Regions from separate parts of the Paenibacillus sp. IHB B 3084 genome, predicted to be linked through region 1. Evidence: riboswitches for the same ligand, from Rfam matches in the RefSeq annotation. Region 1 holds a riboswitch; each other region holds the start of a gene.
What was found. Region 1 has a riboswitch for cyclic di-AMP ahead of ASL14_RS11605 (C40 family peptidase). Riboswitches for the same ligand answer to the same signal wherever they lie in the genome.
Positions count from the first base shown of each region.

Region 2: it holds a riboswitch for cyclic di-AMP, as region 1 does, so the genes downstream of both, ASL14_RS26415 (3D domain-containing protein) here and ASL14_RS11605 (C40 family peptidase) in region 1, are expected to answer to the same signal.
Region 3: it holds a riboswitch for cyclic di-AMP, as region 1 does, so the genes downstream of both, ASL14_RS05155 (hypothetical protein) here and ASL14_RS11605 (C40 family peptidase) in region 1, are expected to answer to the same signal.
Region 4: it holds a riboswitch for cyclic di-AMP, as region 1 does, so the genes downstream of both, ASL14_RS11995 (resuscitation-promoting factor) here and ASL14_RS11605 (C40 family peptidase) in region 1, are expected to answer to the same signal.

Region 1 covers NZ_CP013203.1:2,468,090-2,476,217, forward strand. The annotation lists gene ASL14_RS11595 (M1 family metallopeptidase) at 1-1,290, shown strand, start outside; gene ASL14_RS11600 (hypothetical protein) at 1,302-2,129, shown strand; cyclic di-AMP (ydaO/yuaA leader) riboswitch at 2,415-2,552, shown strand; gene ASL14_RS11605 (C40 family peptidase) at 2,558-3,058, shown strand; gene ASL14_RS11610 (GNAT family N-acetyltransferase) at 3,364-3,870, shown strand; gene ASL14_RS11615 (4a-hydroxytetrahydrobiopterin dehydratase) at 3,946-4,245, opposite strand; gene ASL14_RS11620 (hypothetical protein) at 4,365-4,658, opposite strand; gene motA (flagellar motor stator protein MotA) at 4,846-5,640, shown strand; gene ASL14_RS11630 (flagellar motor protein MotB) at 5,633-6,460, shown strand; gene rluF (23S rRNA pseudouridine(2604) synthase RluF) at 6,595-7,296, opposite strand; gene ASL14_RS11640 (PAS domain S-box protein) at 7,321-8,128, opposite strand, start outside.
Region 2 covers NZ_CP013206.1:3,977-12,104, forward strand. The annotation lists partial or broken gene ASL14_RS26405 (NADH:flavin oxidoreductase/NADH oxidase) at 1-233, opposite strand, end outside; gene ASL14_RS26410 (polysaccharide deacetylase family protein) at 536-1,342, shown strand; gene ASL14_RS26415 (3D domain-containing protein) at 1,501-2,169, opposite strand; cyclic di-AMP (ydaO/yuaA leader) riboswitch at 2,177-2,349, opposite strand; gene ASL14_RS26420 (amino acid ABC transporter ATP-binding protein) at 2,596-3,318, opposite strand; gene ASL14_RS29770 (amino acid ABC transporter permease) at 3,305-3,958, opposite strand; partial or broken gene ASL14_RS29775 (transporter substrate-binding domain-containing protein) at 4,070-4,698, opposite strand; gene ASL14_RS26430 (M20 family metallopeptidase) at 4,915-6,093, shown strand; gene ASL14_RS26435 (glycine-rich domain-containing protein) at 6,136-7,194, shown strand; gene glgA (glycogen synthase GlgA) at 7,310-8,128, opposite strand, start outside.
Region 3 covers NZ_CP013203.1:1,099,652-1,107,779, reverse strand. The annotation lists gene ASL14_RS05180 (helix-turn-helix domain-containing protein) at 1-257, shown strand, start outside; gene ASL14_RS05175 (XRE family transcriptional regulator) at 385-606, opposite strand; gene ASL14_RS29050 (hypothetical protein) at 804-929, shown strand; gene ASL14_RS05170 (urease accessory protein UreF) at 968-1,648, opposite strand; tRNA gene ASL14_RS05165 (tRNA-Leu) at 1,913-1,995, shown strand; gene ASL14_RS05160 (glutathione peroxidase) at 2,144-2,620, opposite strand; cyclic di-AMP (ydaO/yuaA leader) riboswitch at 3,085-3,260, shown strand; gene ASL14_RS05155 (hypothetical protein) at 3,375-3,770, shown strand; gene kdpF (K(+)-transporting ATPase subunit F) at 3,983-4,060, shown strand; gene kdpA (potassium-transporting ATPase subunit KdpA) at 4,211-5,887, shown strand; gene kdpB (potassium-transporting ATPase subunit KdpB) at 5,940-7,970, shown strand; gene kdpC (potassium-transporting ATPase subunit KdpC) at 8,029-8,128, shown strand, end outside.
Region 4 covers NZ_CP013203.1:2,571,486-2,579,613, forward strand. The annotation lists gene ASL14_RS11970 (small, acid-soluble spore protein, alpha/beta type) at 101-280, opposite strand; gene veg (biofilm formation stimulator Veg) at 445-723, opposite strand; gene yabG (sporulation peptidase YabG) at 924-1,820, opposite strand; gene rsmA (16S rRNA (adenine(1518)-N(6)/adenine(1519)-N(6))-dimethyltransferase RsmA) at 1,970-2,854, opposite strand; gene rnmV (ribonuclease M5) at 2,862-3,407, opposite strand; gene ASL14_RS11995 (resuscitation-promoting factor) at 3,555-4,703, opposite strand; cyclic di-AMP (ydaO/yuaA leader) riboswitch at 4,973-5,255, opposite strand; gene ASL14_RS12000 (TatD family hydrolase) at 5,457-6,227, opposite strand; gene ASL14_RS12005 (HD domain-containing protein) at 6,270-7,553, opposite strand; gene ASL14_RS12010 (AbrB/MazE/SpoVT family DNA-binding domain-containing protein) at 7,885-8,128, shown strand, end outside.

The DNA of each region.
Region 1 (8,128 bases):
CAGCGCGGACGCGCCGAGGAAGGCTGGAATCTGCATCAGTATCATGGAAACTCCGAGTTTTACGCAGATTTCGGAATTTACAGTGTGCGGATTCGAGTGCCTGAAACACACATCGTGGCTGCAACCGGATTTCCCACCCGTGGAGCAGTCCGGCAAAATGGACAAAAAATATATCAATTCTATGCCGATGACGTGCACGACTTTGCATGGGCCGCTTCACCGAATTTTGTAGCCGCAGAAGAACCATTTTCCTCTGCTGAGGTGCCGGGTGTCAAAATCAAGCTGTATCTCGACCCATCGCACAAGGAGCTCAAGGGACGCTATATGAGCGCAGCCAAGGCAGCCCTTTCCTATTACAGCAAGTGGTACGGGCCTTATCCATACTCGACCCTGTCCATCGTTGTACCACCCAAAGCAGGCAGCGGCGCGGAGGGCATGGAGTATCCCACACTCATTACGGCTGCAGCGGCGGATAATCCGAATCCCGGCTATAGTCTGGAGCGGACGGTCGTTCATGAGATTGGGCATCAATATTTCTATGGAATGGTGGCAAATAACGAATTCGAGGAACCATGGCTGGATGAAGGCTTTACCTCTTATGCAGAGGAACGACTCATGGAGCAGGAATATGGGCTCATCCCTAACTTGCCGTTACAGTCTGGACAGGTATCATCCCCTCAGCCGTTAAACCGTGAGTCTTGGAAGTACGGCTCGGCTGCTAAATATGCACAAAATGCCTATTCTCGGGGCAAGCTGGTGCTGCGTGGCATTGAACGACAGGTCGGCGCGAAAAAAATGGATCGCATTATGCGTACCTACGTCCAGACCTACCGATTCAAGCATCCATCCTCGCAGAATTTTCAGCGTATCGTCGAAAGAGTCACCGGACGTTCGTGGAGCCACTATTTTGAACAATATGTATACGACGGCCAGATGGCGGATTTTTCAGTGGATCGCATTACGAACCGCAAGCTGGCCAACGGATACGAAGCAACCATTACACTCAGCAAAAAAGGGGCAGATTATCCCAAGGTCCCTGTTCAATTTACCTTCAAGGACGGCACAACGATATTCAAGGCATGGGACGGAACGGGCAAAAGCACCACCTATCGACTAAAAGGTGCATCTCCGGTCTCCCATGTGATTGTTGATCCGCTGTACACGATTGCGCTGGAGAACAAGCATATCAACAACAGCCTGAAGGCCGAACTGAACGAAAAAACCCAGACCCGTTGGAGCATAAGTGTAACCAAGCTGCTGGAGACACTGCTTGGAAGTCTGTCATGGTGAGGTGTCTATAGATGCGTACTGTTATAAAAGAAGGCTGGGCGCTTGTGCGCATACAATTTTATATTGTCATCATTCTGTTTCTGTATCGACTGCTATGGGGCGTTTTTCTCTATCGGCTGGTACAATCCGCCGTTACTCCCCTGCTGCTGCGCTACCCCGATCAGGGTCAAAATGAACTGGGACAGACGTTGTTTTGGATGGAGAGCCAGATTGCCCTGACGGACAACCAAGAGGTTCATATGTATCTGTGGATACTACTGGGGGCAACGGTGCTGCGTACACTGATTACCCCCTTCATCCGGGCGGGAATATACCAAAGTCTGCACACCCATGCGACCGAGCCACAGAGTCTGTCCTTTTTCCGCGGAATGAAACGTCATGGCTTGTCATCGCTGATCTATTACGTCATCGAGCTTGGACTCCTGCTGCTCCCTGCTTTCTGGGTGGCTCCTAAGCTCTACCCTATCGTGGCAGGGGCGCTGCAATCTCCGGCCTATCTCCTGCATGTGCTGCCCTATGCCATCGGTTGGATTGCTTATGGCTGGTTCATCCGCCAGTGCATCCTGTACATGCAGCTAGGCACCGTAGGTGGTCACGCCATACGATCGTCGCTGCTTGCCTTCTTTCGCCAAATCCTCCCGGCTATCGGTATTTCGCTTCTGCTCGGTGCAGGTGTACTGCTCGTCCTTGGTCTATTCGGCACCATGGCGATGATTTGGACTGGTATGCTGGCACTCATTCTCCAGCAAACGTATCATTTTGTTACCAGTCTGGTCAGGCTATGGCACATCAGTTCACAGTACCGACTATGGCATACCGATATCTCCGGCAGAGGTTGAACCTTCACTCCGTTCCTCCCGAACAATTTCTGGCTGTCCAAAGACAACTATCCATCTCCATTCATATCCAGGCAAACGGCACATAACTGAATACTCTTAACAAAATCTGTTCCCGCGATAAAGGGAGCAGATTTTTTTGTAACTTTTTGCGATGAAACATTTGCCAAAGCCAGCCGACTTTGTTACAATAATCGCAGTGAACTGATAGTAACAACTTTGTAATCTTTATTGTAACCTTTACCTTAAAAACATCGTTATCGTGAATATTGCTCTCCAAGGTGCACATCTTAAGTTAAGCCTAATTCCTGGCACCTGGGAAGCGGGGGAACCAGTTTGGGTGAATTGATCTCGCAACAGAGTGGTCATAGGGGAACCTTCTACCGAATCCTTAAGCTAACCTCGCAGGCATTGGAAGGGGTATATTTTTTTTGAAGAAGAAGCTAACGATCGCAGCCATGGGTCTCGCCATTGCCTTTACATCTTTTACATTCGGTGGAGGAAGTGCATTTGCAGACTCTAAGATGGACCAGGTCATCCAAGATGCCAAAGGAACGAACTACAGAAGCGGAGGCACTACACTCGACGGGTTCGATTGCTCCGGCTTCACAATGTATGTATATCACAAACTAGGAATTAATCTGCCCCATCAATCCGGATCACAATTCAAAATGGGATCTTCCGTATCCCGCGACGAAATGAGACCTGGTGACCTGGTGTTCTTCAACACCACAGGAAGAGGCATTTCCCATGTAGGTATCTTCGTAGGTGAAGGGAAATTTGCCCACTCCTCATCTTCACGTGGTGTAGTTGTTAGCTCACTGGACGAAAACTATTACGCTAACCGCTATGTCGGTGCAAAAAGAATTATGAGCACAGACGCTTACCACGCTGTAGCTTCTGAAACTCCTGATGACGACAACGTAGAATAACTAACGAACAGCAAACTAACCCTGAGCCGCAATTTGATTCTGGCCGGAATCGAATTGCGGTTTTTTATGTCCACAACATCAGAAACGTTATCGTTACTGACGAACTGACACCTCAAAAGGTTTCAGATTTTGCGAACATCGTCGGTTTTACCGTCACGGCTGGGGGAGCATATGAACAGTAAAGCCTTCTTATTGAATGTATACCCGACTTGGGTATGAAATAAACACCGCTTGCCAATCCCCTGCAACTTGTCTACAATCTGTTGTTAATGGTTTAAGTACTTGTAAAAGGAGGATGGGGAGACATGCCGGCCTCAATATCTAACTACCGGATCGTACCGATGGACGAACAGCAGGCGGCTGCGATATGTGAGTGGCGCTATGATCCACCCTACAACATATACGGCTGGCTACCTTGGGAACAAATGAAGGCACTTGAAGTCGAATTTGGAAGCCCCACGCTTCGCCAAGAGCAATATGTTGCTGTGCTGGATGACGAGAACACGCTAACCGGATTTGCTCAATATTTCCCGATGATTGGAGTGACCCGGCTGGGTCTGGGAATGCACCCCCAATTATGTGGACATGGCAGAGGCGCCGATTTTGTCCGTGCCATTGCCATGGAAGCCAGACGACGCAACCCGGAGAATGAAATTGATCTGGAGGTACTGACCTGGAATGGGCGCGCCATTCGGGCTTACAAGGCAGCCGGATTTGAGATTACGGATACCTATGAACGTCAGACTCCCGATGGTAAAAAGCCGTTTCATTGTATGGTATATCATCCTGACCCCCAGCCTCGTGTTCAATGATAAAAGCGCCTTCGGCATACAACGGCATTGTTGTATATCGAAGGCGCTTTTATCATATGGCAGACCATGATCAGCTCAATGACTGCTACGCATTTTCTCAAAAGCTTCATTATATTGTTGGGCTTCCTTAATATCTACGGCCATAATGCCACCGTCATCCCAGGAGGTTAAGCGCAGGGTCACGGTCTTATAATCAATCGTAATAAATGGATGATGATTAAATGCTTCCGATATAGCAGCAACTTCATCCACGAATGCAATCCCTTTCATAAAACTGGAAAAATTATATTTGCGGACAATCCAGCGTCCTTCCTCCAGTTCCCAGCCCTCCAGCTTCTCCAGATGTGCTTCAATCTCTTCTTGTGTAAAAGGCATGTTACGACTCCTCCCCGTTTATACGGAAGCCTTTCAGCCGCTTGAATGCGACCAAAACTACGATATAGTGGTGTCCATATTACCACGGCCCCGTTGATAAATCCATAAGACGGACCTGTTCAAATCAAAGGTACCGACGTTAGCTCCTCATCCCCAATGAGCACATAGATACGGTGCTGCTCCGGTTCATAGATGACAACGCCGCTGCCCACAGCGATAACGGGCTCTGTACCCAGCGCATAAAACAGGTCTTCAGCCAGCGCTTCATTGACTTCCTGACGCCCTGCCGGGTCCAGCCTGTCCCAATCTTCTGCTTCCATTTCGAAAAATTCATAGCTATCCGGAATGTGTCCCACAGCCTCTGTCAAATCGTTCAAAATTTGTTCATACTCCCGTCCGTGCTTCACTCCCATGCCATTTCCTCCAATTCTTCCACCATTCATTAGATAATCACCTTATTATACCGGAAATTCGTACTTAACAAAAAAGAGAGTTTTGTCGATAAATACTATAATCCGTCTTGTAATGACGTGCCTGGGGCAAGGACGACCCCGGTGGCATGAAAGGATTCAAAATCTATTCTCATGGATGAGGTGTATCATGCAAATTTCAACCATTATCGGACTTGTACTCGGGATTATGTCATTGGTCGTCGGGATGATTCTCAAAGGCGCGCCAGTGATCAACTTGGTCAACAATCCCGCTGCTTACATGATTATTTTTGTCGGAACGGCAGCAAGTATTTTTATGGCCTTCCCGATGGCAGAAATTAAACGGATTCCAAAACTGTTCAAGGTTATTTTCACGGAACAAAAGCTTTTGGACCGTAAAGAGCTCATCGGCACGTTTACCGAATGGGCATCCATTACCCGTCGCGAAGGCCTGTTAGCGCTGGAATCCAAGGTAGAGGAGATCGACGATCTCTTTATGCGTGGCGGTATGCGTATGATTATTGATGGTAATGATCAGGAATTCGTACGTGACGTTCTGATGGAGGACATTAATGCTACTGAAGATCGACACCGCTCAGGTGCGCTGATTTTCTCTCAGGCTGGTATGTACGCTCCGACGCTCGGGGTACTCGGTGCCGTCGTAGGTCTGATTGCCGCTCTAGCCGACCTTAGTGACATGGAAAAGCTGTCTCATGCCATTGCGGCTGCCTTTATTGCGACGTTGCTCGGTATTTTTACAGGTTACGTCCTGTGGCATCCAATGTCCAATAAGCTGAAACGGTTATCCAAAAAAGAAGTAGAGCTTAAATTAATGATGGTCGAAGGCCTGCTCTCGATTCAATCAGGTATATCCACCATTGCGATCAGCCAGAAGCTGACGATATTCCTGACTCCGACCGAACGGGCTACCCTGGCCGAGAAGGATGGGGATTCCGGTGAGTAAAAAAAGACATGAACCGCACGAGGAGCATGCCGACGAAAGCTGGCTGTTGCCATATTCCGACTTGATGACCCTTCTGCTAGCTCTTTTCATCGTCTTATTCGGGATGAGTTCGCTCGACGCCAAAAAATTCGAGGAAATGGCCCAATCCATGAGTTCAGCCTTTAACGGAGGCTCAGGGATTCTGGAGCACTCTGCTGCCAATCCATCGTCACAATCCGCAGATATGGGCAAAAATAAAGAACAGGTAACACAACCTATAAAGTCTAAAGCCACTTCTACGGCTGAACTGCAAAAGCAACTCGCCCAGCGGGAAGAAGAGGATTTGAAAAAGCTCAAAAAGCAGATGGATCAGTATATTGAAAATAATGGTCTGACTCCGCTGCTCAATACGAAGCTGAACCAATCCCAGCTCATGATCACCATTAGCGATAACGCCTTGTTTTCATCGGGTCAGGCTGAGGTAAAACCGGAAGCACGAAAGCTGGCCAAGTCCATCTCCAGCATGCTCCAGCAATTTCCTGGCTATGATGTCATCGTATCTGGCCATACAGATAATGTGCCGATTTCCAATAGTCAGTTTCCGTCCAACTTTGATTTAAGTGCCAAACGATCTCTGAATTTCTTGCGCATTTTGCTGCTCAATCCCCAGCTTGATCCAACCAAATTTGTATCCATCGGTTATGGTGAGTATCGTCCACTAGCAAGCAATCAGGATGGTCAAGGACGCTCCAAAAACCGCCGTGTCGAAATTTCCGTACTACGTAAATATCAGAACGGCACACAAGTTATCAGTCCTACCTCAAGCGCGATTGAAGGTTGATTATGTATATGTTATATAGACAAAGGCACCGCCGCATTTTTTATGCAGCTGGTGCCTTTTCATTGTGCTATTCCACTCTGCCTCTTGTCCTATCCATTGCCGTACCATCTATCAGCCATGAGAAGCCCTCAGGCTTAGCTGAGTGTATAATTCAGCATCTCACCTAGTTCCTGCTTCTCCGTCTCTGTCAGGTCACGCCAGGCGCCTCTCTGAAGCGACCCCAAACGAATATTCATAATCCGTAGACGTTGCAGCTTCTTCACTTCATAGCCAAAGGCAGCACACATGCGCCGGATCTGACGGTTTTTCCCTTCCGTCAAGATGATGCGGAATACGTACTCAGATACACGCGTCACTTCGCAGGGGAGCGTCCGCTGACCGAGTATTTTTACACCTGTGGACATCCCCTGCACGAAAGATGGTGTGACGGGTCGATCCACCGTTACGATATACTCCTTCTCATGCTTGCCTTCCGCCCGTAAAATCTTATTCACAATGTCTCCGTCATTCGTAAGTAAAATGAGACCTTCCGAATCTTTATCCAGACGTCCGATGGGAAAAATCCGTTGCGGATGCCCCACAAAGTCGACGACATTCCCTCGAATGTGGCTTTCTGTCGTGCTTGTAATCCCCACCGGCTTGTTCAATGCAATATATACGTGACCGGACTTTTCACGGAGTGGCTTGCCGTTCACACGGACGTCGTCGCCCTCCTCCGCCTGACTGCCCAGCACCGCCACCTCGCCGTTAATCGTCACGCGGCCGCTCTCTACCAGCTTGTCCGCCTCCCGGCGCGAGCAAAAACCGGTTTCGCTGATAAACTTGTTAATGCGCAACCTGTGTACCCTCCATTTCTACTGTCACGCTTCCTTCTGCTGCCCATCCAATGGCTCAGGCTCGGCAGTTGGAAGCTGCACAAGGGCTGTCGTTCCCTCTCCCTCTATGCTATCAATATCCAGTGTGCCTTTATGACTCTGTATAATACGCTGGCTGACCATAAGTCCGAGTCCTGTACCTGTTTCCTTGTTTGTGAAAAAAGGTTCCCCCAGCTTGGACAGCATTTCTGCCGGAATACCCGTCCCTTGGTCCCGTATGAAGATTTTAACGCTTTCTCCCTCCAAGAACAAATGAATCGTTATCGTACCACCCTTGCTCATGGCCTCCATACTATTTTTAAGCAAATTAATGAATACCTGTTTTAACTGGTTTTCTTCGGCGTATACGAGGGCAGGCTCCTCCGTTACCTGTAGATTGAACACAATGCCTAGCAGATGCGCCTGACTATCAAGCAAGGAAATGACGTCACTTACAATATAACGCACATCTTTTTTCTGAAAATGTACCGCCTGCGGCTTTGCCAATATTAAAAATTCGCTGACGATCAGATTAATACGATCCAGCTCGGACAGCATAATATCATTATGCTTCAGATTCAGCACTTTATTTTGCTGCTGTAACTGGAGGAATCCGCGTAGCGTGGTCAGCGGATTACGAATTTCGTGCGCAACTCCTGCCGCCAGTTGTCCTACCGTCGTCAGTTTCTCCGATCTGCGCAGCAATTCCTCCATCCGGTTGCGGCCTGTAATGTCGCGCGAGACGCTGATGAATCCCAGGATCTCGCCTTCTTCATCCAGAATGGGCGACATGCTCATACTAATCTCTACCGTA
Region 2 (8,128 bases), on a different replicon from region 1:
TCACTCCAAATGCCCAGATCATGATCTGTAATACGTCCATCCGGGTGGACCGCCGTCATTTCCACAATAATCAGCCCGGTACCACCTACTGCCCGGCTAACATAATGGACATGATGCCAATCATTTGGCTTTCCATCTTTGGCCTCCACACTATATTGGCACATGGGGGGCATTACAATCCGATTTTTTAAAGAAAGTCCCTTTAATTGATAAGGAGTAAACAAGTCGGTCACTTTTATCCATCCTTCCTTTAATTCCAACTCTGTACAATATGAATTGCAACCTCATTATACACCAGCTATCACTGGATACCGAATCCATTAAAAGGCTAAAACTTGCGAAAATGCTGTTGTTTTCGGTCAGGTTTAATAGAATATGTGCGTTTAGCTTCGAGATCTGCACTTACATCCGTATTGTGCTGCATTTCCACTCAACCATTCAATAGTCTAACCTGTTCAGCAGCATAATTTCAACATGGCAGGTACATAATAAATGAAAGCAACAGGGGTACCACTGCACGGAAAGGGGGATACATATGCCGTACAGGGGAATATTGCCAATCATGGCACTGTTACTAGCATTTTCGAGTTTTCCCGTTCACGCGGATGCGCCTCCCGATACCGGAACGACTCATCCCAAGGAAGCGGTTGTTGTTTCTTCAGCACAAAAGAGCAGACAACGAGCCACTCCCACATTAGCTATGCTTCGAAAAAAACATTCGGATATTTTTAAAATGTGCGGCCCGCATACGCAGCAAATTGCCCTGACTTTTGATGACGTGCCTGATTCACGGTATACGCCGCAGGTTCTGGACATTTTGCACGCGAATGGTATCAAAGCCACCTTCTTTATCGTCGGTCACCGTGCGGAAAAACACTCGGGCATGATTCGCCGTATCGTACGTGAAGGCCATGCCTTAGGCAACCATTCCTATACCCATCCGGATTTTAGGAAGGCTTCACCGGAACGCTTTCGCAACCAGATTAAGAAAACAGAACATATTTTGGAGGCCACCGTTGGCTTTCGACCCAAGCTGATTCGCCCGCCTTATGGTGAAATTACGGAGCCTCAGATCCAGTGGGCGCGTAGTCACGGCTACATGATTGTCAATTGGAACGTAGACTCCCTCGATTGGAAGGGACTGAGTAAAACACAAATTCAGCGTAATGTGATCCCGGCTACCGGACCAGGCTCCATCATTTTAATGCACGCAGGCGGTGGTCAAAGCTCCAACCTGAAAGGCACTGTTCAATCCCTGCCGGGTCTTATTCAAGCGCTGAAAGCCAAGGGGTACAAATTTGTCACGGTTCCACGGCTACTTCACACCTCGGAGCGGAAATAATAGTAAAAGGGCTGTCTTACCAGCAGATGCATTCTGCTCGTCAAGATAGCCCTTTTTTAATCGACAAAGCCCATATGAATCAGGACCGGCGATTAAGTTATTTGATATTGGTTTACATAATATATATTATGTAAATATAATTCATTGGTTTATACAGACTATTTATCAATGACGTACAGCTTCACATTTTGGAAACCAAAGTCACTCACAAAAGATGGGCTACCCGGAATGAAAATATCAATCCGTTTCCCCGTAATGGCACTGCCCTTATCGCGAGCTACCGCTATAAAAGATTGATCCGGCAGCCCTGGATGGGAATAGCCTGTAACCAGCACTTTCGTACCCAACGGAATTACATTCGGGTCTACGGCAATCGTACCGAGTTTAAGCGGATTTCCGAAATAGTCTACTGCTCCCCATTTTCCATTTTCACTGGCTGCTGCGGAATACGCTGTGGCCTTCACATCAACTACTTTGCTGTAGTTAAATGTTTTACCCCATGCTTCAACCTGTTGATCGTCACCCGCCGGCGCTTTCTCGGACAAAAGCTGAGGCTTCGAATCCGAAGCGACTTTTACCTTGTTCTCGTCCGGAACCTTAATTTGTACTCCTGCATATATATTGCTGGCAGCAACATCCGGGTTCTCCTTTTGCAGATCCTCTACAGATACCCCGTAACGCTGAGCAAGCAAAAAGAAGGTATCACCTTCCTTGGCGGTATGAAGCGAAGCGGCGTCGGCTACCCCTGCTGTCTGTGCCAATCCTGCGATAGCTGCGGCCAGCACTGCAAATTTCATTGTTTTTCCAATACGTTTCAGATGTTTCAAAAGATATGTACCTCCTCTAATATGCCTGCGAAGTTAGCTGTCGGATTCGGACTCAGGAGAAGCCCTATGCTAATGCAATTCACCCCTAGGCACCTTCCATCCATTCGTATGAAGACGGATCAGAAGTGACTGCCGTTGTTACGTCCCCCGCACTTCCCATGGTTTTGGGTCCCGCATTCAGCGTCTGTCGTTGCTGTCTGCTGCCCAGGTAAGTTTTGGCTCACTGCATAATATCACAATTTTGTAACCTTATCTGCATGAAAATGTTGGGAACCTTGAACATCATACTACATCTGTTACAATTTTGTCATCATGAAATCGAAATCAGTTACAAAAATCTGAACGAGGATGACAAAAAAAGAAAAAGCCCTCCCGTCAAACTTCCACCGCGGAGGGCTTGCTTCATAGCCTTTACAAGCTCATTTCTTACAAAACCTTGGCAAGAAAATCCCGGGTACGATCATGGCTTGGTGTACCAAAAACCTGCTCCGGTGTACCTTGCTCCACAATTTGACCGTTATCCATAAAGATAATGCGGTCTCCTACCTCGCGTGCAAAGCCCATTTCATGCGTTACGATGACCATCGTCATGCCACCCTCAGCCAGCTTCTTCATCACGTCCAGCACCTCTCCGACCATTTCAGGGTCCAAGGCGGAGGTCGGCTCATCGAAGAGCATCACATGCGGCTGCATCGCCAAGGCGCGTGCAATTGCAATCCGCTGTTTCTGTCCACCGGACAACTGGTTTGGATAGGTGTCTTTTTTGTCTTCAAGTCCAACGGTACGCAGCAGCTCCAACGCAATTTTCTCTGCTTCCTTTGCTGACTGGCCTCTAACCTGAGTCGGCGCAAGCGTCAAATTTTGCAGTACTGTTTTGTGTGGGAACAGATTGAAGTGCTGAAACACCATGCCCATTTTCTCACGAGTTGCATTAATGTTGTGACCGCGTGCCGTAATCGGTTCACCCTCAAACAGAATCTCCCCGTCAGTCGGCTGCTCCAGCAGATTCATACAACGCAAAAATGTGCTTTTTCCCGAACCACTCGGGCCAATGACGACAACAACCTCGCCTTTGGCAATATCTATATCAATGCCTTTTAAAATTTCATTTTTGCCGAACGATTTACGCAGTTGTTTAACGGTGATCACTGGCTCTCAACTTCCTTTCCCATAAACCCAACAGCTTCGACAAGCTGAATGTCATTACAAAATAAATAGCGGCCGCGATGACGAACGGACTTAATCCTTCGTAGGTGATGTTCTTAATGACTTGAGCCTGATACATAATATCCACCATACCGATGGTAGAAATGATGGAGGACTCTTTAATAATCGTAATAAACTCATTGCCGATCGCAGGCAGTACAGACTTGAACGCTTGCGGTAAAATGACGTGACGCATAGCTTTGCCTCGTCCCATACCGAGTGAACGGGCTGCTTCCATCTGACCACGGTCCACTGCCTGGATACCTGCACGGAAAATTTCAGCCAGATATGCCGAGCTATTCAGAGATAACGTAATAATACCGGACTGAAGTGGCGTAAAATTAACGCCCAGCGTCAAAGCAACCCCATAATGGATGATCATAAGCTGTACCAGCATAGGTGTACCACGCAGCACCTCCACGTAGGCTGTACCCAACCACTCAATGATACGTACACCGCTCATCCGCAACAGAGAAATGATCAGACCAATGATAAATCCGAACAGTACCCCGAGGGCGGACAGCAACAATGTGTAGCCGATACCCGTAACGTAAAAACTGCGATATTTCCAAAATATATCCACAATGTTGTTGGATGAAACCTGTCGATCCGCAGAGAGCGCACTCGCTTCCGTGGAAAACTTTTCAATAGACCCGTCTGCTTTCAGGCGAGCCAACGTTTTATTTACAGATGCCAGCAGTTCAGTATTTCCTTTACGAATACCTACAGCCGTTTCTGCTCCTGCTTCCTCAGGCACCGCCTTGGCAAGTGTTACAGTGCCATCCAATGTGTATCCTTTAGCGACAGTGTCTTCAATCACGACAGCGTTAATACGCTGTGTCCGAAGCTGGAGCACCAGGTCGGAGATTTTATCCAGCGAAGTTACAGAGACATTGGGCACTTTTTGAGCAATCTCTTCCTGAATACTGCCCTTTTGTGCGCCGATCTTCTCGCCTTTCAAAGCAGCCATCGTCGGATATTTGTCCTTATCCTCCGGACGTACCATAATGACTTGCTTGGAGTGGTAGTATACATCCGAAAATCAATGCTCTTTCTGCGTTCATCCGTTGGTGTCATACCAGACAGTACCAGGTCTACACGACCACTTTGCAGTGCAGGCAGTAAGGAGTCAAAGCTCATGTCCTCAATAACCAGCTCTGCACCCAGATCCTTGGCAATTTCATTGGCAATATCAACGTCAAAGCCTACAATGGTATCCTTACCGTTAATTACTTTATGAAACTCATACGGCGGAAAATCGGCACTCATGCCGAGTACAAGTTTTTGCTGTGTCTTCGCTTCCGTTCCGTATGCAGTGAGCATAGGAAGACCAGCCAGCAGCAAGATAACCGCCGTCAAAATCAGGGCGGTAAAACGATATGCCTTTTTCAATCTTTTTTTCTCTCCTTAAATTCTTTATAATAAATAAGATTGTGTCATTATAAATGAATATGCATGAATATGCAATGAATGTTATAGTACAATTTCAGCATACCTGACGTAATACCTACATTTCAGCTTTTACAAAGGAGTTTTTCCATGAATAACAAAAATACGATCCAACGTACCATTGAACAGCATGCCCAACGTTTTAAGGACATTTCTTTATATATTGGCGCAAACCCGGAGCTGGGGAATGAGGAGTTTTTGGCGGCTGCTCGTCTAAAAGAGGAATTGGCTTTTCACGGATTTGAAGTTCAGTCCCCTGTTGTGGATATAGAAACGGCTTTTATTGCGACTTATAAAGCAGCCAAACCCGGGCCGGTCATCGCTTTTCTGGCGGAATATGACGCTCTGAAAGGCTTGGGACACGCATGTGGACATCACTTGATCTGTATGATGAGTACAGGAGCTGCTGTCAGCCTCAAATCGGTCATTGACGAGATCGGCGGAGAAATACGAGTATACGGCACACCTGCCGAGGAAACGCGCGGTGCCAAGGTTCCCATGGCGGCTGCCGGTTTGTTTGATGATTGCGATATAGCGCTCATGACACATCCTTATGACCGCTATGAAAAATCCGGCAAATCGCTGGCAATTGATGCTGTTCAGTTCGAATTCTTTGGGAAATCCGCTCACGCCGCTGCCAGTCCCCACGAAGGTATTAACGCGCTGGACGCAGTGATTCAAACGTTCAACGGCATTAATGCGTTCCGCCAGCAGGTGAAGAGTACGGTACGTATTCACGGCATTATTAATCAAGGAGGCCAGGCAGCGAACATTATTCCTGATTATGCTTCTGCTCAATTTTATGTACGGGCTGCTACACGTCATGAACTGAATTCATTGACTCGCCGTGTCGTTCAAATTGCTGAAGGTGCTGCCTTACAAGCTGGGTGTCGTCTGGAAACCTCGAATTATGAAACATCTTATGATGAAATGGTGACCAACCGCGCGCTTTCTGATGCCTTTACCGCTAACCTGGTGCTGGCTGGCATTGCACAGGAGAACATAACAGAGGGTGAAGATCACGGCTCTATGGATATTGGAAATGTGTCGCTGCATTGTCCTGCCATTCATCCTTACATTCAAGTTATTGACGAGAAGCACGCCTTGCATACACCTGAATTCCGCGATTTAGCGATGCAGGATCGGGCGCTGGAAGGAATGTTGTTAGCCGCCAGAACCCTGGCATGGACCGCCTGTGATGTAATTACGAAACCTGAATTGCTGGCTCAAATCAAGGAAGAATTCGCTCTGCTGAAAAGCGAACGTTAATTTTTTTTAATTACGCCTTCTTTCCAGAAAGGAGCATTCAAAATGAATAATATGAGCAGCTTTTGGGCGTTGTTTATTGTGATCGACATCATTATTTTGTGGTTTTTTTTCCGAGCATTATACCGAAGGAACCGTGGAAACCGAAAGACACGTCGACGTAATGCATTTTTTCTTAGCTCCCCGTCCCCCTCTTCCCTTGAACAGGGGCGCCATAAAGAAATTGTTGAACTGATGCAGCTTTTGGAACGATCTATTCCAGCCTCCTACGCTCATAGTGTCAGGCAGCGTGTAATAAAAGCCCATCCTCACCTGACGGAGCAGGAATATGATTGGCGCTGGAATGAGCTAAAACGATATTTTATGCTATGCGCCATTATGAATCGGGTGCCGATGTTTAGTCCGGATGTAGATGAACTGTGGCACGAAATGCTGATGTTTACGCGGGAGTACCAGCAATTCTCGGAAGCCTTCTTTGGTCGCATGCTGCACCACGCCCCTCATTCCGGCTCACAGCCGATGCCGGATGAAAGGGCATGGTTTGACTGGCTGTATGTAGAATGCTTTGGCTGGAACCGCTATAGTGCGAGCTTATGGGGGGCTTTTTTTAATCATCCATTACCGAATAACGAGCTTGCACACTATTACAAGCTGGCAACTTCCGGGCAGCCAGCAGGCGACCGTTGGAATACGCAAGAGGGTATGGGCATCTCTCAGCAGGCACAGCAAGCGGTTCAGAGGATCGTGGACCATCTACGTATCCGGGTAAATGAAGCTGTAGATGATCCAGATGGCAAGCGACTGCCGAAGGTCAACTATTTGCAAAGTGATTATCTACTGCTGGCCGTCGTATGGTATTCCTGGTATCAACCCCAACAGTTTGCCTTGCACATGCATCCGGATGCTACAGGAAGTGCCGCATTAGCAAGCTCATCAGGCTGTAGTTCAGCAAGTGGCTGCTCGAACTGGGATACGCATCACTCGCACCATCACTCTTCCCACGGCTCATCTCACCACGATTCAGGTGATTCCGGTGGCAGCCATTCCTCGTGCAGCAGTAGCTCCTCATGCGGAAGCAGCTGTGGTGGAGGCGGAGGCGACTGATCACATCAAAAAAAAGGCATTCCCCAGCCACTATTGGCTTCATGAGGAATGCCCTTTTTCTATTGTACATTGTCAATTCTGCATCATTTGAACACTTTTACCCAGTACACTCAGTTCATTCGTTTCCAATCAGTGAACGGTAAATATCCAGATACGCTCCCGCCGACACATCCCAGCTGTACTCTCCTGCAAAAGCAGTGTGTGTAAGCTTGGACCAATGCTCAGGCTGGCGATAAAAATCAACCGCACGACGAATCGTATGCAGCATATCATGTGCATTGTAGTTTTTAAAGCTAAAACCGTTCCCTTCGCCTGTAGACTCGTTGTAAGCATGTACGGTATCGTTCAGACCGCCCGTTTCCCGTACAATGGGAATGCTACCATAGCGAAGCGCCAGCAACTGGCTGATCCCGCAAGGCTCAAACCTCGACGGCATAAGGTACATATCGCTTGCAGCATAAATTTTACGGGACAAAGGTTCACTGAATGCCAGCTGCGCCGACATTTTCAAGGGATAACGTCCGGCCGCTTCCCGGAACCAGTGCTCAAAGGCCGGATCTCCCGTGCCTAGCACGACAAACTGAATATCATCATAGTACATGATCTCATCAAGTATCCTTGTTACCAGATCCAGTCCCTTCATATCCACAAGTCGGGTTACCATCGCAATTAAAGGCACATCCGGTCGCACCGGCAAACCCAGTTCCTTTTGCAGACCGATCTTGTTTTCCTTTTTCTTGACCAGACTGGTGCGGTACTTCGTATAAATACGATTGTCCGTAGCAGGATTGTAGCTTTTGGTATCAATTCCGTTCACTATACCCGATAAACGCCCCTGCTCTCCCAGCTTACGCAGCAGCCCTTCCAACCCGTAGCCGTAAAATTCTGTCTGAATCTCCTCTGCATAGGTAGGACTTACTGTGGTGACATGATC
Region 3 (8,128 bases), 1.4 Mb from region 1:
CAACACCGGGAACGATGCATTTAATCCAGATTTCGGACTTTTTTAATGTATCGCTGGATTGGTTAATGAAAGGCGTCAAGCCGGGTGAAGGCGTACTTCAGGAGCAGAAGGCTGCTTATTTTTTTGGAGTGATGGGGCCATTGAATTGCCAGGCAGAGGATCTGGATACAGAAGAACAGGATTTCATATTAGAATATGTGGAATTTGCGAAATATCGTAAGCAAAAAGGTGAGAATGACAAAACACAGCCTGAATGATCTTCTCGCTAAAGATCACTCAGGTTGAAAACCCGTAAAACGGACCGACGGGTTCGATTGACGAGTTTATTTGGGTTGCCGATGTTATAGCATGCCGCATGCTTGGGGGACGCTCACATCGTTGGTTTCAGAGTGGTGATGCCTCCTTATAATCGTTATCGTCGATGTTGAGGATTGCAGCAACTTGTTTTCTGTACCTTTGTGCTTTGCGGGTGCCGTGAATCAGATTGGACAAGCGTGAAGGCGGGATGTTATGCGTTTCACAAAATGTTTTCTGATCCAGTCGAAGTTCGACAAGCCTTTGTTTGATGGCCCACCCTAAGGAGGTGACAGGCATTTTGTTGTTCAAGTGAAATCGCCCCTTACGGATTCTTGCGGAATAATTGGTGTGTTATAATAATCATCAGTAAACATGTTAGAATTAACCATCTAAAACTATGATACACGTTTATACGTGTTTTTACAATCTAAAATACGTAATTGAGATAAATTTATTACTTATTTAAGTGATAAATGGTTTGAATAATCCATCCGGAGCCTGTAAATGTGAGAAATGTCAGTTGTAATCTGGATAAAAAAAGCACTCTGCCACTGAAAAAAGTGGTGGAAGTGCTTTTGGTGTTGTGCTGGAAGGGTGAAAACAGGCATCAGGGGGATGCTGGAGGCGTATAATGGGGACAGACGAAGGAATTAGTCGAATCTTACCCGCGCTAGTGGTTGCTGCTCATATAGGGTGGCTGCGTAATGTAGGAGTTGGACCAGTGTCTTTGCAGAAGGCGACGCTGAAATGCGGTTGGCTCAGTCTCAGGGGTGTTGAATTGTTTCCATGCGTCTAGAAGCTCGTTGGTCATTCGTTGAATAACAGGATTTTTTTCCTCATAAGGAGGATGGAGTAGTTTGGAAGCATCTTCGACACAGAAGGACACTGCCGCGGCAAGGTAGCCGTGAATGGTTTGCTCTACATCATTTCCAAGAGAAACGTTAATCCAGGTATGAACGGTTGCGAGTGTGCCAATCGCATTGTATTGGTTAAGTATAGCTTCGAGCTGGTCGAATTCAAGCCAAGGGTACAAAGCCTTAGCGAGCTTGAGCAGGCGTTGGCCGGATAGGCGTGACTCTTTCATGTGCTGTAGGGAAGAACGCTGGGTGTGCAGCATTTTATCAATAAGAGCGATACGCCAACCATCATTTTGCTGAACAGCGATATAAAGGCTTTTGATAGCCATGCCATCGAGGGATGTGAATTGAGGATGCAGATCGGTGCGTGCATAGTGTTCCAGGTCTTGCAGACAGGTTAAACGACCATTTCGAAACAGCTCCTTTAGCCCGTAGGAACGAGTGAAGCCACCGACAGGCAGGGAAGGGTCCAACAGCAATGCGTAGTTCAGCAAACGATTGCCTTTTTGCAAAGCGGTTCGCCTCCTTAGAGTATAGTTTTTTATGTTATATTAAGTGACTTTAAAAATCAGATTAAGAAAAATTTTAGTGATATTATGTAATATATATTTACACTCAAGATGCTTGTATGTCAAATTAAATATTTTATAGCTTTTATATGTTATATTATATGACTTTAAAAATAATTATTGTATTTATGTTTACAAATAGAATACAAGGGAGTATAATAAATCTGTTGCCTCAAAACATTAGAATTTGCGGTCGTGGTGGAATGGCAGACACGCTATCTTGAGGGGGTAGTGGGCGTACGCCCGTGGAGGTTCGAGTCCTCTCGACCGCATTACATGCAAGACACAGTTAAAAAAGCATCCTGACACGTTTTTGACGTGAAGGGATGCTTTTTTGTTATATCCCTTTTTTCCTAGCCACAGGAGCAGCCGCCTGGTTCGGCTGCTTGTGAACAGTGATGAAGTGGCTTGTAAGCTTTGCTACAAGAGCTTCTCGATATCCCCCGCCAGTTTATCCGGAGTTGTCTGTGGGGCGTAGCGCTTAAATACGTTACCTTCGCGTGTAATTAAAAATTTAGTAAAATTCCATTTGATCGCTTTGGAGCCTAGTACGCCCGGAGCTGTCCGGGTGAGGTAGCGGAATAAAGGGTGTGCCTGATCGCCATTGACATCTGTTTTGGCAAACATCGGGAACGTAACTCCATAGTTAATCTGGCAAAACTCCGAAATGTCCTCGCTGGAACCCGGCTCTTGCTTGGCAAACTGGTTGCTGGGGAACCCCAGGATTTCAAGCCCCTGCTCATGGTACTGGTCATATAGCTCTTGTAGCGCCTTGTATTGAGGGGTTAGCCCGCATTTGCTGGCTGTATTCACGATAAGCAGAACTTTTCCTTCGTATGTGGACAACGGAATCACTTTCCCTTGCAGGGTTTGTGCATCATATTCATAAACGGTCATGGTATCTCTCCTAATTTACTATTTTACAATTAAATTGTAAGCAATTTAACGAGGGGTTGCAAGTCTATAATAGATGTATTGCACTGTCTGAAACTGTAAAATCGTATTTTGTTCAAAACGGCAAATGGCACTGCAAATGGGGCGAATTGCGGTGTTTCTCATCGTAAAAACAGGCTCAATCGGCGTTTATCAGGTGCATACAGCAGTTTTTCTTTCTCTTTTACAAAAAAGGGACAAAAAAGCTCTCCATACGCCAATATTGACATGCCCGTCATTTTCGAAAAGGGATGAAAAACCGAGCTTGAAGGAGCTGGGAGAAGTATATTACAGTTGTAAGCGCTGTTATTCATCTTCTTTGCTCCAAAGACCGATTTATAACCCTGCAGGTGAGCTTTACAGTGTTCCTTGCGCGGGTGTATGATTCAAGACGTAATTTCAAATTAAGTGAATGAAGCAGCAACGAATTGTCTATAGCGCTGAATTTTGCAGTTGCAAAAGCGGGGGAACCAAACGAGATCTATGCGGCTTTTAGAGGGCCGTGTGTCTCATGGGGTGAATTTTCCGGCCAAGTGCCAGAAATAGGGCGACTCTCACGTCCGAATCCGACAGCTAACCTCGTAAGCGTACAGGGAGAGGCAACAAACCGCCGTGTGCAACCATGGTTTATTTTATCATGGTTACGTAAGAAGCCGGAGGAAGCCTTTTTCCTTCGGCTTCTTTTTGTTGTCTTTTTATACCGGGAGAGGAGCTACTGATGGAAGGTCGGCTAATCATTGTCACTGCACCGAATGAATCGGGCAGAAATTTTGTGAAATTGCTTATGTACAAAAAACTGGCGTTTGCGGTTCTGACGAATAGCGCTCAGGAGGAACGACAGCTCAAAAAAATGGGTGTGGAGCATATTGTGCGCATCAATACGATGCAAGCAGGAAAATGGAATTTTCCCAAAAAAGAAATTGGCTGCGTGTATTTGTTTGAGAACAGCTTGAATCTGACGTGCCGTTTTCTGCAAATATGCCGGCCGCTGACATCAGATTCGGTCTATGTCATTACACAAGGCTGTAATCCTCAAGGGATTTATCGAGGTTTGGGAGCAGACCATGTGATCTACACTTTGAATGGAGAGGTGGGTTTCCTGTTGAACGGATAGTCGCTTACGGTATGGATAATATAAATTAATATTTTCGAATTCATTGTATGGTGATTTTACGAGGATGTAAGAATGACGATCTGAGGACCGATACGGGAGGGTATGAACATGATGGATATATACATGCTGCTCGTGATGGCTGTGAGTTATGGAGTGATACTGCTGTTTGTACGCTGGTGTGATGCGCAGACCTCCAAAGGAGGGCGAAAAGGATGATGGTTGTGCTTACGCTTACGGCGATTGTGTTTGTGTATTTAATCTACGCACTCCTGAATCCTGAAAAGTTCTAATCAGGTGAACAGGATCAAGCGGGCGGGGGACAGCAGATCGTGGATGAGACATCAGAGGCAGCGGGTTTTCGCAAACGTGTGCACTCGCCTGGTGCTATGAACCCGTCTGTTGTTCCAAACGCAGGAGCATTTTGAAGGAGGGAATAGATGATGGAGCTGCTGCAAATTGGAATTGTGATTGTGATATTGCTGCTTTTGGTGAAACCAGTGGGCACCTATATATATCATGTATTCTCAAATGAACCGAATCGGACAGATCGGGTGTTTGGCGGAACGGAGAAGCTGATTTATAAGGTTATAGGATTGAAAAAGCTGGAGAGCATGCGTTGGACCACGTACGTTATGAGCTTCATTGCTACGAATGTCGTGCTTGTGGCGATCAGCTATGTGCTGCTGCGCTTGCAGGGACTGCTTCCCGTTAATCCGGCTGGAAATGGCAATATGGAAGCGTCACTTGCTTTTAATACAGTGATCAGCTTTATGACCAATACGAATCTCCAGCATTATAGCGGAGAAAGCGGACTTACGTATTTGACGCAGATGGCGTTCGTTACGATGATGATGTTCACTTCGGCTGCTTCCGGTTTTTCGGTTGCTGCGGCTTTTATGAGAGGATTGACGCGGCGCGGTGAAGGGATGGGCAACTTTTTTCAGGATTTTATCAAAGCGATTATACGGATTTTTCTTCCATTGGCCTTTGTACTTACGCTGGTGCTGGTCGGACTGAAGGTACCGCAGACGCTTCAGTCTACGGCGGATATTACAACGCTGAGCGGAACACAGCAGCAGATTGCTTTGGGACCCGTTGCTTCGATGGAATCGATCAAGCATTTGGGCACGAACGGGGGCGGTTTCTATGGGGCCAACTCGGCGCATCCTTTTGAAAATCCAAATCCCTGGACGAATGTGCTGGAAATTTTGGCGATGTGGGTGATGCCGGCTTCGCTGCCGTATACCTTTGGACTGTTCGCCCGTAATCGCAAGCAGGGCTGGATTATTTTTAGCTCCATGATGGTATTGTTCCTCGTCTTCCTATCCATTACGTATGTGTCAGAGAAAACGGGCAATCCGTTGATTCATGCACTGGGTGTGGATGCTTCTCAGGGAAGCATGGAAGGGAAAGAGGTTCGCTTCGGCATTGGACAATCGGTGTTGTTCACGGCTGTAACGACGGCGGCAACCACTGGCTCGGTGAATAATATGCACGATACGCTGACCCCGCTGGGCGGTATGGCTGCTTTGGGTGAAATGATGCTGAACGTCATTTTCGGCGGTAAGGGCGTCGGGCTGATGAATATGCTGATGTACGCGATTCTGGGTGTGTTTATATGTGGATTGATGGTCGGCAGGACCCCGGAATTTATGGGCAGGAAAATTGAAGGTAAGGAAATGAAGCTGATCGCGATTGCCATTTTGGTACATCCGTTTCTCATTTTGGTGCCGACTGCGCTCGCTTTTATGAGTCATTGGGGGTACGATGCGGTTACAAACCCCGGATATCACGGATTGACTCAGGTGCTATATGAATATGCTTCATCTGCGGCTAATAACGGTTCGGGATTTGAAGGTCTTACGGATAACAACGTATTTTGGAACACGACAACAGGGATTGTTATGTTCTTCGGACGATATGTATCTATAGTTGCACTGTTAGCTGTAGCGGCTTCATTGAATGCCAAAGCACCGACTCCCGTGACGACGGGCACACTTCGCACGGACAACAAGCTGTTTGGGGCGATTTTAATCGGGGTTGTGCTGTTGATCGGCGCGTTGACCTTTTTGCCCGTAATCGTATTGGGGCCTGTGGCTGAATTTCTGACCATGTGAAGAAGATGAACAGGAAGAAGAAAATGAGAATGGATGAACGGGGTGCTTGATCATGAAGGAACAACGCAAACGCATGCTGGACAAAAGCATCTTGAAGCATGCGATCAAGGATAGCTTTATGAAATTAAATCCGATGATCATGATGAAAAATCCTGTCATGTTCGTCGTGGAGATCGGCACATTGGTCGTGCTGCTCATGCTGCTGTTTCCCGGTTATTTTGGAACTGGCAACGAAATGGGCTTTAATCTGGCTGTTTTTATCATCCTGTTGTTCACGTTGCTTTTTGCTAACTTTGCCGAAGCGCTCGCAGAGGGGCGGGGTAAGGCGCAGGCTGCCTCTTTGAAAAAATCCAAGCAGGACACACAAGCCAACAAGCTTGTCGGGGATGAGATTCAGGTGGTCAGCTCGACCGAGCTGCGCAAAGGTGACATTGTGATGGTGTCCCAGGGCGAGATGATTCCGAGTGATGGTGAGGTGATTGAAGGTCTTGCCTCAGTGGATGAATCGGCGATTACGGGAGAATCGGCTCCAGTGATCAAGGAATCAGGTGGTGATTTTTGCTCGGTAACCGGCGGGACGCGCGTGGTCAGTGACCGAATTAAGGTGCGGATTACGACAGAGCCGGGTGAGACGTTCATTGATAAAATGATTTCGCTCGTGGAAGGCGCACAGCGGCAAAAGACGCCGAACGAAATTGCGCTGAATACCCTGTTGATCAGCTTGACGATTATTTTTCTGATCGTGGTGGTGACGCTGGCACCGATTGCCCGTCATTTTAACATTGACCTGCCTGTTCCCGTGCTGATCTCGTTGCTGGTCTGCCTGATTCCTACAACGATTGGAGGACTGTTGTCAGCCATCGGGATTGCCGGTATGGACCGGGTCACCCAGTTTAACGTGCTGGCCATGTCAGGCAAGGCAGTAGAAGCATGCGGGGACATCAACACGATGATTTTGGACAAAACAGGGACAATCACCTTCGGTAACCGGATGGCGAGCCAATTCGTGCCTGTAGGCGGCGTAGAGGAGACAGAGTTAGTGAAGTGGGCTGCGATGAGTTCGATGAAGGATGAGACGCCTGAGGGGCGCTCAGTTCTGGAGTTGATGCGTAAGCAGGAGCACACGCTGGATGAATCCTTGGCAGCAGGCGGGACCTTTATCGAGTTCAAGGCGGAAACCCGGATGAGCGGTCTGGATCTGGCTGATGGACAAAAGGTACGTAAGGGCGCGGTGGACTCTGTCCGGCAGTGGGTACTATCGCAAAACGGCAGCGTTCCAGCCGATCTGGAGGAAAAAGCGAATCAGGTGGCCTCTGAAGGAGGTACGCCGCTGGCTGTCGCGCTGGATGATCGGATATATGGCATTATTTATTTGAAGGACACGGTGAAGCCGGGCATGAAGGAGCGGTTTGATCAGCTCCGGGAAATGGGCATCCGCACGATCATGTGTACCGGGGATAATCCGCTGACAGCCGCGACAATTGCACGGGAAGCGGGTGTGGATGATTTTGTGGCTGAAAGCAAGCCGGAGGACAAAATCGCAGTCATCCGCCGTGAGCAGGAGCTGGGCAAGCTTGTTGCCATGACCGGAGACGGTACGAATGATGCTCCTGCGCTGGCGCAGGCTGACGTCGGGCTGGCCATGAACAGTGGTACGGTCGCAGCCAAGGAAGCCGCCAATATGGTAGACCTGGATTCCGATCCGTCCAAAATTATTGAGGTGGTCGCTATTGGCAAGCAGTTGCTTATGACACGCGGTGCTTTGACAACATTCAGCATCGCGAACGATGTTGCCAAATATTTTGCCATTATTCCGGCGATGTTCATGCTGGCGATTCCGCAAATGAGCGCATTAAACGTGATGGGGCTTGGCTCTCCGCTGTCTGCTATTTTGTCGGCGCTGATCTTCAATGCTGTTATTATTCCGCTTCTGATCCCGCTGGCCATGAAGGGCGTGAAGTATAAGCCCATGAGTTCGGATCGTCTGCTGGGACGGAATTTGCTGATTTACGGTTTGGGTGGTATGGTGGTGCCGTTTGTCGGCATTAAAGCCATTGATTTGCTGGTGCATTTGTGGATTTAACGCAACCTGTGAAGGTGTGCATTTCGGATACTGAATGGAAGCAGAAAGGGTGAGCAACATGAGTGGCTTTTATCGGATGATGTCCGGACGCAGATTTGCTGCACACGAAAAGGCCGGGTCTGCCGGGCAGGGTAATAACAAGCGTCCAGAGACGGATG
Region 4 (8,128 bases), 100 kb from region 1:
ATTATATCAGACTCAGCCTGTCAAGTCATGAGGTTCAAAAAAGCGGAGATCACCCGGTATGAACCGGATATCCCCGCTTTTTCGTCAGCACCGCCGATGGCTACGATTTGCGGGAAGCTGCCTGCTCTGCAAGCTGAATGGCCCGCTTGACCATATTGCCCGCATCCTTGGCTTTAATGCCTCCCCAGCCCTCTTCCTTGACCGTATCGTAAAATCCAAGATCCTTGGCCAGCTCATACTTAAGCTCTTCCGACATGACACTTCGTCTTCTTCGACTCATGCATACGCCTCCTTCGGCAGTGGAATAAGGAAGATCATTCCCGCCTTAGTATGCGCAGAGACGCGATGCTTCATCCTGCCCTATAAATACAAAACGGCCTCGTCATTTGAACTGACGAAGCCGCCTTTAAACCTGCAAAGCCGGTATAGATTACATAAAATCAATTAAGGTGTGTCAAAATATTCGACACTTGTATGGGAGTCGGGATCATATACAGTAACTTCCACCGACTCAGTAAGAATGTCAGCATAGCTGTAGGAGACACGTTTGAACGTTTGTTGCTCCTGATCCAGCTTGACGATAAAAACAGAAGGGTACGTTTCTTCCAAGACACCAGTTCGTTCGACGGTCTTACGGCGTCCGCCGTTAGCCCGCAGCAAAATTTTTTGCCCTACATGTGCGTCGAGACTGCGTTTGATTTCCAACAGCGTATTTTTAGCCATTGCCTAACGACCACCTCTTTCCTTGTCCATTATAACGAATTTTAGAGACAATGTCAAATCAAGCTAAATATTATAGCAACACGAAAAATAATTTGTCAATTTAATTTTTTGCGAACAGGAATATGCGTATAAAAATGCCAAAAAGCCCCTGCAACCAGAGGCTTTTTATCCACGCAAATCCTATTCAACAGGTTTAAACCCTAGATTGCAGAAGGCGTTACTTTAAGAGTCGACAAATTTTCGAGCTTGGGCAGACCGATACGATAGCTTCCCCGGGTTTCGATACCGCCCACGCCACGGCTGCCACTGATCGTCTGATGAAACAAGTCACCCATGTTGACCGTATCACGAATCGACGTAAAGGCTGCCTTGGCAGCCACATATACCGGGTCCAGCGCGTGAATCAGAATGCGCCCTGGCGAACTGGCAAAATTCGCTCCTGCACGCAGCAGCGCTTCAAAATGGGACTGACATGCTCCCGCCACAATCGTCAATGAATCCAGATGACGCTCATATTGTCTCGCTACCTGGATCGCCGCCACAAAATTTTGCGAATTTTTATAGCTTTTCAGGCTATATAAATCATAAGGCTGCGGATGCTTCAATACCCCGTCGTGTCCGGTAATGACTACGATATCCGGGCGAATACGGGGAAGCAGCCGATACAACGTGTCGGCCATTGCTGATTCATGTACATGATGCCCCTCCGCAGGAACGCGGAGTTCCTCATATAGGCTGAGACATTTTCTCAAATAGCCGGCATCCCCATCCAGATGAAGTACCTTGCCGGGCATTTCAAAATACGTCGACTCCACCGGATCACTCCACTCCCCGATCAAAGCCGCCTGACTGCGGGCAGCTTGCTTCTGCCGTGCCTGCTGCAACAGATGGAGAGACTCATCCGCCTTAATATGGGCTTGCCGTGTCTTCCCGCTAATCTGGTCAGCAGGCACCTTGACCAGATCGTTCACGGGGGAATCGGCAAGCAGCCGAAATTCCGTCCCTTTAATGATCACTTTATCCCGCTGGATGTCCTCAACGCGAAACGTGACATCTCCGCCGTACGATTTTCGAACGACCAAGTCTCCTAAAATCATCACACTGTATCACCCCTCCCATATCGTATGGGTGAATGCACAGTTTGGTTCCTTATCCATGCTCAGGAGCTTATACAAGCCAGCCACAACCGTGCAAAGCGCAACCAGACGCCCTCTGACTGCTGCTAAGCGATCACTTGTGCGTCAGATTAGGAAATCCCGGCCTCCAGCAGCACAGCGCTCAGACGCGCAAATTCCTCGATGCTCAGCGTCTCGCCCCGACGGGAAGGCTCTATGCCTGCCTGAAGCAACAGCGGCTCCAGCGTGTCCCTGTTCTCTTTGGTAAAGAAGCGGCTTTTCAGGTTATTCGAAATGGTCTTGCGACGTTGAGCAAAGGAAGCATGAACGACTTCGAAGAAATGCTGCTCGTCCACCACCTTTACCGGAGGCACTTCCCGCACACGCAGACGGATGACCGCCGATTCTACATTCGGTTGAGGAATAAACACCGTATTCGGTACGATGCAGACCAGTTCAGGCTCGCTGTAATATTGCACTGCAATACTCAAACTGCCGTAGTCTTTCGTCCCAGGAGACGCAGCCATACGCTCAGCCACTTCCTTTTGGATCATGACGACGATATTCTCCAGAGGGAGCTTGTCCTCCAGCAGCCTCATCAGAATCGGTGTAGTGACGTAGTACGGCAGATTAGCGACGACGCTCACTTTACTGACCCCGGCGAAATCGGAAGCGAATACCTCGCGCAAATCCAGCTTCAGCACATCTCCGTGGCGTACCTTCACATGCTCATAAGGGGCCAGTACCTCTTCGAGAATAGGTAAGAGCCGCTGGTCAATCTCGACAGCAGTAACTACCTTGGCTGATTGCGCCAGCTTCTCAGTCAAAGCGCCAATCCCCGGACCGATCTCAAGTGCACCCTTCGTATCGTCCAGTCCCGCAGCATTCACGATCTTGTTCAGAATATTTTGATCAATCAGAAAATTTTGTCCCAAACTCTTTTTGAACGAAAACCCGTGCCGCTGAATAATCTCCTTCGTGCGCCGCGGTGTTGCTATATCTTGAATCCCTGTCATACGGATATCACAATCCTTCACTTTCAATTTGTGCCAGCGCACCGGCAAATTCCTCACGGCTGATCTGGAACACAGCGAGCCGTTTATGTAGCTGCTTACCGTTACAGTAACCAATACCCAGCACATTACCCAAAGCCATACGCCGTGCAGCAGCATTTGGGTGGGTGATAAGTCCGGCGTCAATCAGATCGGCCCAATCGATTAGAGGATCAGCCCCTTCCACCGTCGTATGCACCCGTGCGAGAGCGTGTCTGATCGCTTCAGGCGAGGCATTCTCTACGCCAATATCCCCTTTGCGCGTCGCTTCCGCCTCTGGTATAAAGGCCTGCTTGCAACCGGGCACCTTGGAGGCGATAATTTTGCGGATGCGCTCCCCTGCATGATCGGGATCGGTCAAAATAATGACACCCCGCCGCTCCTGTGCCAACGCAATTTTGCGCAACGTCATTTTATTGATGGCGGAGCCGCCCGTTTCTATCGTATCCGCCTCGACAGCACGGCGAATAGCCACCGTATCATCCCGGCCCTCTACCACGATCACTTCCTTGATCATTTGCGTTTCCCTCCACTACTACACAGTAAGCTATATTCATCTTTCCCTGCTTTTGAAAACAAAATAAGAAGAGGATATCCTCTTCTTAGCATGGCATAACTATGATGTTAATAGTATCGCATTGACCCAAACATATACAACACGTTTTTAGTTCATTTCAGGCTTCACTGGTCCAATCACATATACGGTTTTTCCGTGCTTCCGACCAAACTGATTGGCTTGACTCAAACTCTCATAATACACATCGATTTTGTGGCCTTTAATCGCGCCACCGGTATCCTCCGCACGGCGGAAGCCCACCCCTTCAATATACACCCACCAGCCGATTGGAATCACACTTGGATCGACAGCAATGGTGCGCCCTTCCGTGACACGCGTGCCGGATGCGGTACGTGTACCGATACCTGACTCCTGTGAGGAATACGCCGTCATGGAGACGTTTTGTAATACTTTACTGTATTTGAAATTCACACCTGCTTTACGGACAGCATTGCCCGAACTAACCCGTGTTGCCTTAACGGCATCTTCGGGACCGACGGAAGCAGCCAGAACGACCGGTTTTTTCTTCGTTCCTACCGCAATCACCTTATCCACACGATTTTGCGCGACTTCCTTGTTTACCAGTTGCTTGGATACCAATTTTCCGTCATGGTATACCTTTTGAACATGCTGGACCACAACACCCGTTTTACCGCTTTGGATGACCCGATTATCGCCTTTATAGAGACTCGGATCGGCCGTTTTGATGACCTGATAAGGCACCTGTTGCTTCTGTTCGACCTGCTGTTTCTTCACACGGACGATTTTTATGTCCATGTTAGACGAAACAGAGGCATCCAGAGCAGGGTAAACTTTATCATTTGACGATAATTTATAGCCCGAGGTGCGAATGGCACCCTCTACTGTATTTTCTGTTGTGTACAACTTTTTCGTCTCATTGCCTGAGGATACTTTGACCTGATTGGCACGTTTGATAACTACGCGATCCCCATCCTGAACTGCTCCGTTCAGCGGCATCGAAACCGTATCATGCGGCTGAAGTGAAATCGAATGCTCTTTGAGCAAATCTTGGAGCTGGGATTCCCGGGTTTCTACCGCAGATGCCTTACCGTCGATGACAAAAAAGACCTGTTTTTTAGATTGAGTGTACACCAGAATTGAAATCATAATCGTTAGTGCGATTAGAAAAATAGCAACCAAAGCAGCCTGGCGCACATTTTCTTGCTTCCAACGCAATACGTAAGACATGCTGGATGAGCGTGACTCATGGGTCTCCTGTTTTTGGAAAATGCCCATTTCCTCCGTCCTCCTTACATAGCCCGCCGTCTGGAGTAAGACATAGTTGAGATTGACGTGACTATAACAGATTTTCTACAAGACAAGCCCGTACTGCGACTGTCCTGCACCATGTACCCGTCTTCGCGGCATGCTGTCCTCCCCTGTTTAATCACAGTATGATGACAGATTTTCTTTTATTCACAACAAAAAAAGCCAGAGAAAGAGACTAGAGAGCTCTTTCGTGGCTTCCGACATGTGCGAATATGCGGAAAAATCATGCACGAGATGGCTTCTCTCTTGTTACGCTTACGGGGTTAGCTGTCGGGTTCGGACGTAGAGAGACGCCCTAGCTTGGGTCAACCGCTCATGGCGGTCGCCTTCACATTCACCCCGAAGACCCAGAAAGAAATCGAAATACGGCCCCTCCACCTGTTCAATCCCATCCGGGAAAGGAATCTAGGTCGAGCCGGCTGGCGGAAGAGACGCTCCCTTCTTGCCCATACACCGGACGTACTGTAAGCCATATCGGTTCCCCCGTTCCCTGTAAAAGGGACTCAGCGAGACTGGTTCATGAAATGAGCTGTTGGTGTTTACATTCAAACAACAATTCACTGAAAAGATGATATCCTGTTTCTATGCATGTTGTAAAGCAGGTTTCAAGTACATTTTCTACAATATTAGGTTAAAATATTGTAATATTCTCGAGTTTCCTGCAACAAATTCATGATTAGCTTCGTCTATCTCATTATTTTGATTGATTTCTTCACTTTTTTACTTAATGTCAAATCGTTCCAAGGCATTTTGGGTCGTTATTGACACTAATTCCTCCACCGCTATTCCCTTGATTTGGGCTGCGGCCTCTGCGACCAGTCCCACATGTGCGGACTCATTTCGCTTCCCGCGGAACGGATGCGGTGTCAGGTAGGGCGCGTCCGTTTCAATGAGCAGACGTTCCAGCGGCACCTGTGCCAGTACCTCCTTTGGCTGCTTGGCATTTTTGAACGTTATCGGCCCGCCAAAGGAGAGGTGAAAGCCCATATCCAGCACCATTTTAGCCGTCTCCCAGCTCCCGGAAAAGGAGTGCATCACTCCGCCTACCTCACTCGCTTTTTCTTCACGCAAAATCTTAACAATATCTTCATGCGCATCCCGGTTATGGATGACAATAGGCATGTTCAGCTCACGAGCCAGTCCAATCTGGTTGCGTAGCACCCGATGCTGTACATCCTTCGGCGACGTGTCCCAATAATAATCCAGGCCAATCTCTCCGATCGCCACGACTTTTTTATGACTGCATAACGATGCAATCCATTCCAGATCCCCCTCCTGCATCGTGATCGCATCCTGTGGATGCCATCCAATTGCCGCATAAATAAAATCATACGTTTCGGCCAATTTCATGGTAGACGGAATGGTCTCACGGTTAAATCCGATATTAATCATTCGGGTCACTCCCGATTCGACAGCGCGTGCTATAACTTCTTCGCGGTCTTCGTCAAATTGCGGCGCATCCAAATGAGTGTGAGTGTCGAATAAATTCAAGTTTTTTTGTCTCCTTTATTACTTTATTTGGCATATAATTGTCTATTGTTTGACAAAATAATTCCTTATTTCGGCAGGAAGCTTGTCCTTTACCCCATCCAATTTGTTTTGGGGATAATACATGTGATATTTTCCCCGGTGAATGCCGCTAATGGAGCGCACAATTTCCGACACTTCGGAAATTTCTCTCACTTCTCCTTTACGTCCCAGCAGTAAAATCTGGTTGTCCGTCGAGCCACCCTGCCGAAACACATCATAAGGAAGATCCGTCGGAAAATCAATTTCCAGATCATATTCCGGATGCAGACCAGCCAGCTCCAGCGCTGTCCGAATGTTGTCAATGGTATCTGTATCCATATTTTCGATCTCTACATATTTATACAGCTTGCGATCCATAAAACGGGCACTCAAATCGCTTAAAATCTCGTCCTTTTCCCGTTTCCACTGACTGAACACTGTCTGAATCAAAGACTCGTCGAGCATCAGATATTGTTCCACCGTAAGCTCTCCCCGAAAGAGGTCCGGCAACGGCTCCAGCAGAAAACTAAACTCATATCCGTTTCTAAATAGCTCCTTCGCCCGCTTGAAAATTTTACGTAATAAAATTTCCGAGCTGCGTGTCACAGGATGAAAATAAATTTGCCAATACATCTGATAGCGCGACATCAGATAATCCTCTACCGCATGCATGCCTGACTCCTTCACAACAATTCTTCCATTATGAGGACGCAGCAACCGTAAAATACGATCCAAATCTATGGTGCCATAATTGACGCCTGTTGAGTGCGCATCCCGCAGCAAATAATCCATACGGTCCGCATCCAGTGGGCTTGTGACCAGGTTTACGACAATCGGCTTGTCGTACGTTTTGGCAATTACCGCAGCCACCTTCGCAGGAAGCTCCTCATCGACTTGCCGCAGCACAGCGTTAATCTCTGTATTCCCCAATACAATCCGGCATGTCCAATCCTCGTGATTCATATGAAAGGCTTCTTCTATAGAATGGGAAAACGGGCCATGCCCCACATCGTGCAACAAAGCTGCACACAGCGCGACTAAACTTTCTTCCTTCGGCCAATCGGAAAATTCATCGCGTTCAAATTGGGAAATAATACGCCGTGTAATTTCGTACACACCTAGCGAATGCGAAAATCGACTATGCTCCGCTCCATGAAACGTAAGATAAGATGTACCCAACTGCCGAATACGACGCAAGCGTTGGAACTCTGGAGTATTGATCAAACGCCATATCACTGTATCCTGAACATGGATATAGTTATGTACCGGGTCCTTAAAAACTTTTTCTTCACTGAGTGGCTGGTGCAAGATATCAACTCCTTTAATATTCTGAATAATGGATTAAGATACAATAAAATCCTAAACGATTCCCTTCATTCGACATTGTTTGTCGTAATATGTCGAATTATAGATTTTCGGCATTTCCAAATCGACAAATGGCTTAAATCATCAATAAAATAAGGTAATACACACGCATCATGCTCTTTATTCTAAATACTTTTGCATAATTAATCTGTTAGCTCATTTTTAAGGTTGACTGTTTTGGGAATCGTTGGTATAGTAAATATCAGAAAAGAGAAAAATTTGTCGAATCATGACACTTATATTATTTTGAACGGCGAGAGGAGCCTGATTTATTATGATGAAATCCACTGGTATTGTAAGAAAAGTTGACGAGCTCGGACGTGTTGTTATTCCAATCGAATTGCGCCGCACATTGGGTATTGGCGAAAAAGACGCTTTGGAAATTTATGTTGATGGCGAACGCATTATGCTCAAAAAATACGAGCCTGCTTGTATCTTCTGCGGCAACGCCGAGAACGTAATTTACTTCAAAGGTAAAATTGTTTGCCAAGATTGCATCTCAGAAATTCCAACACCTG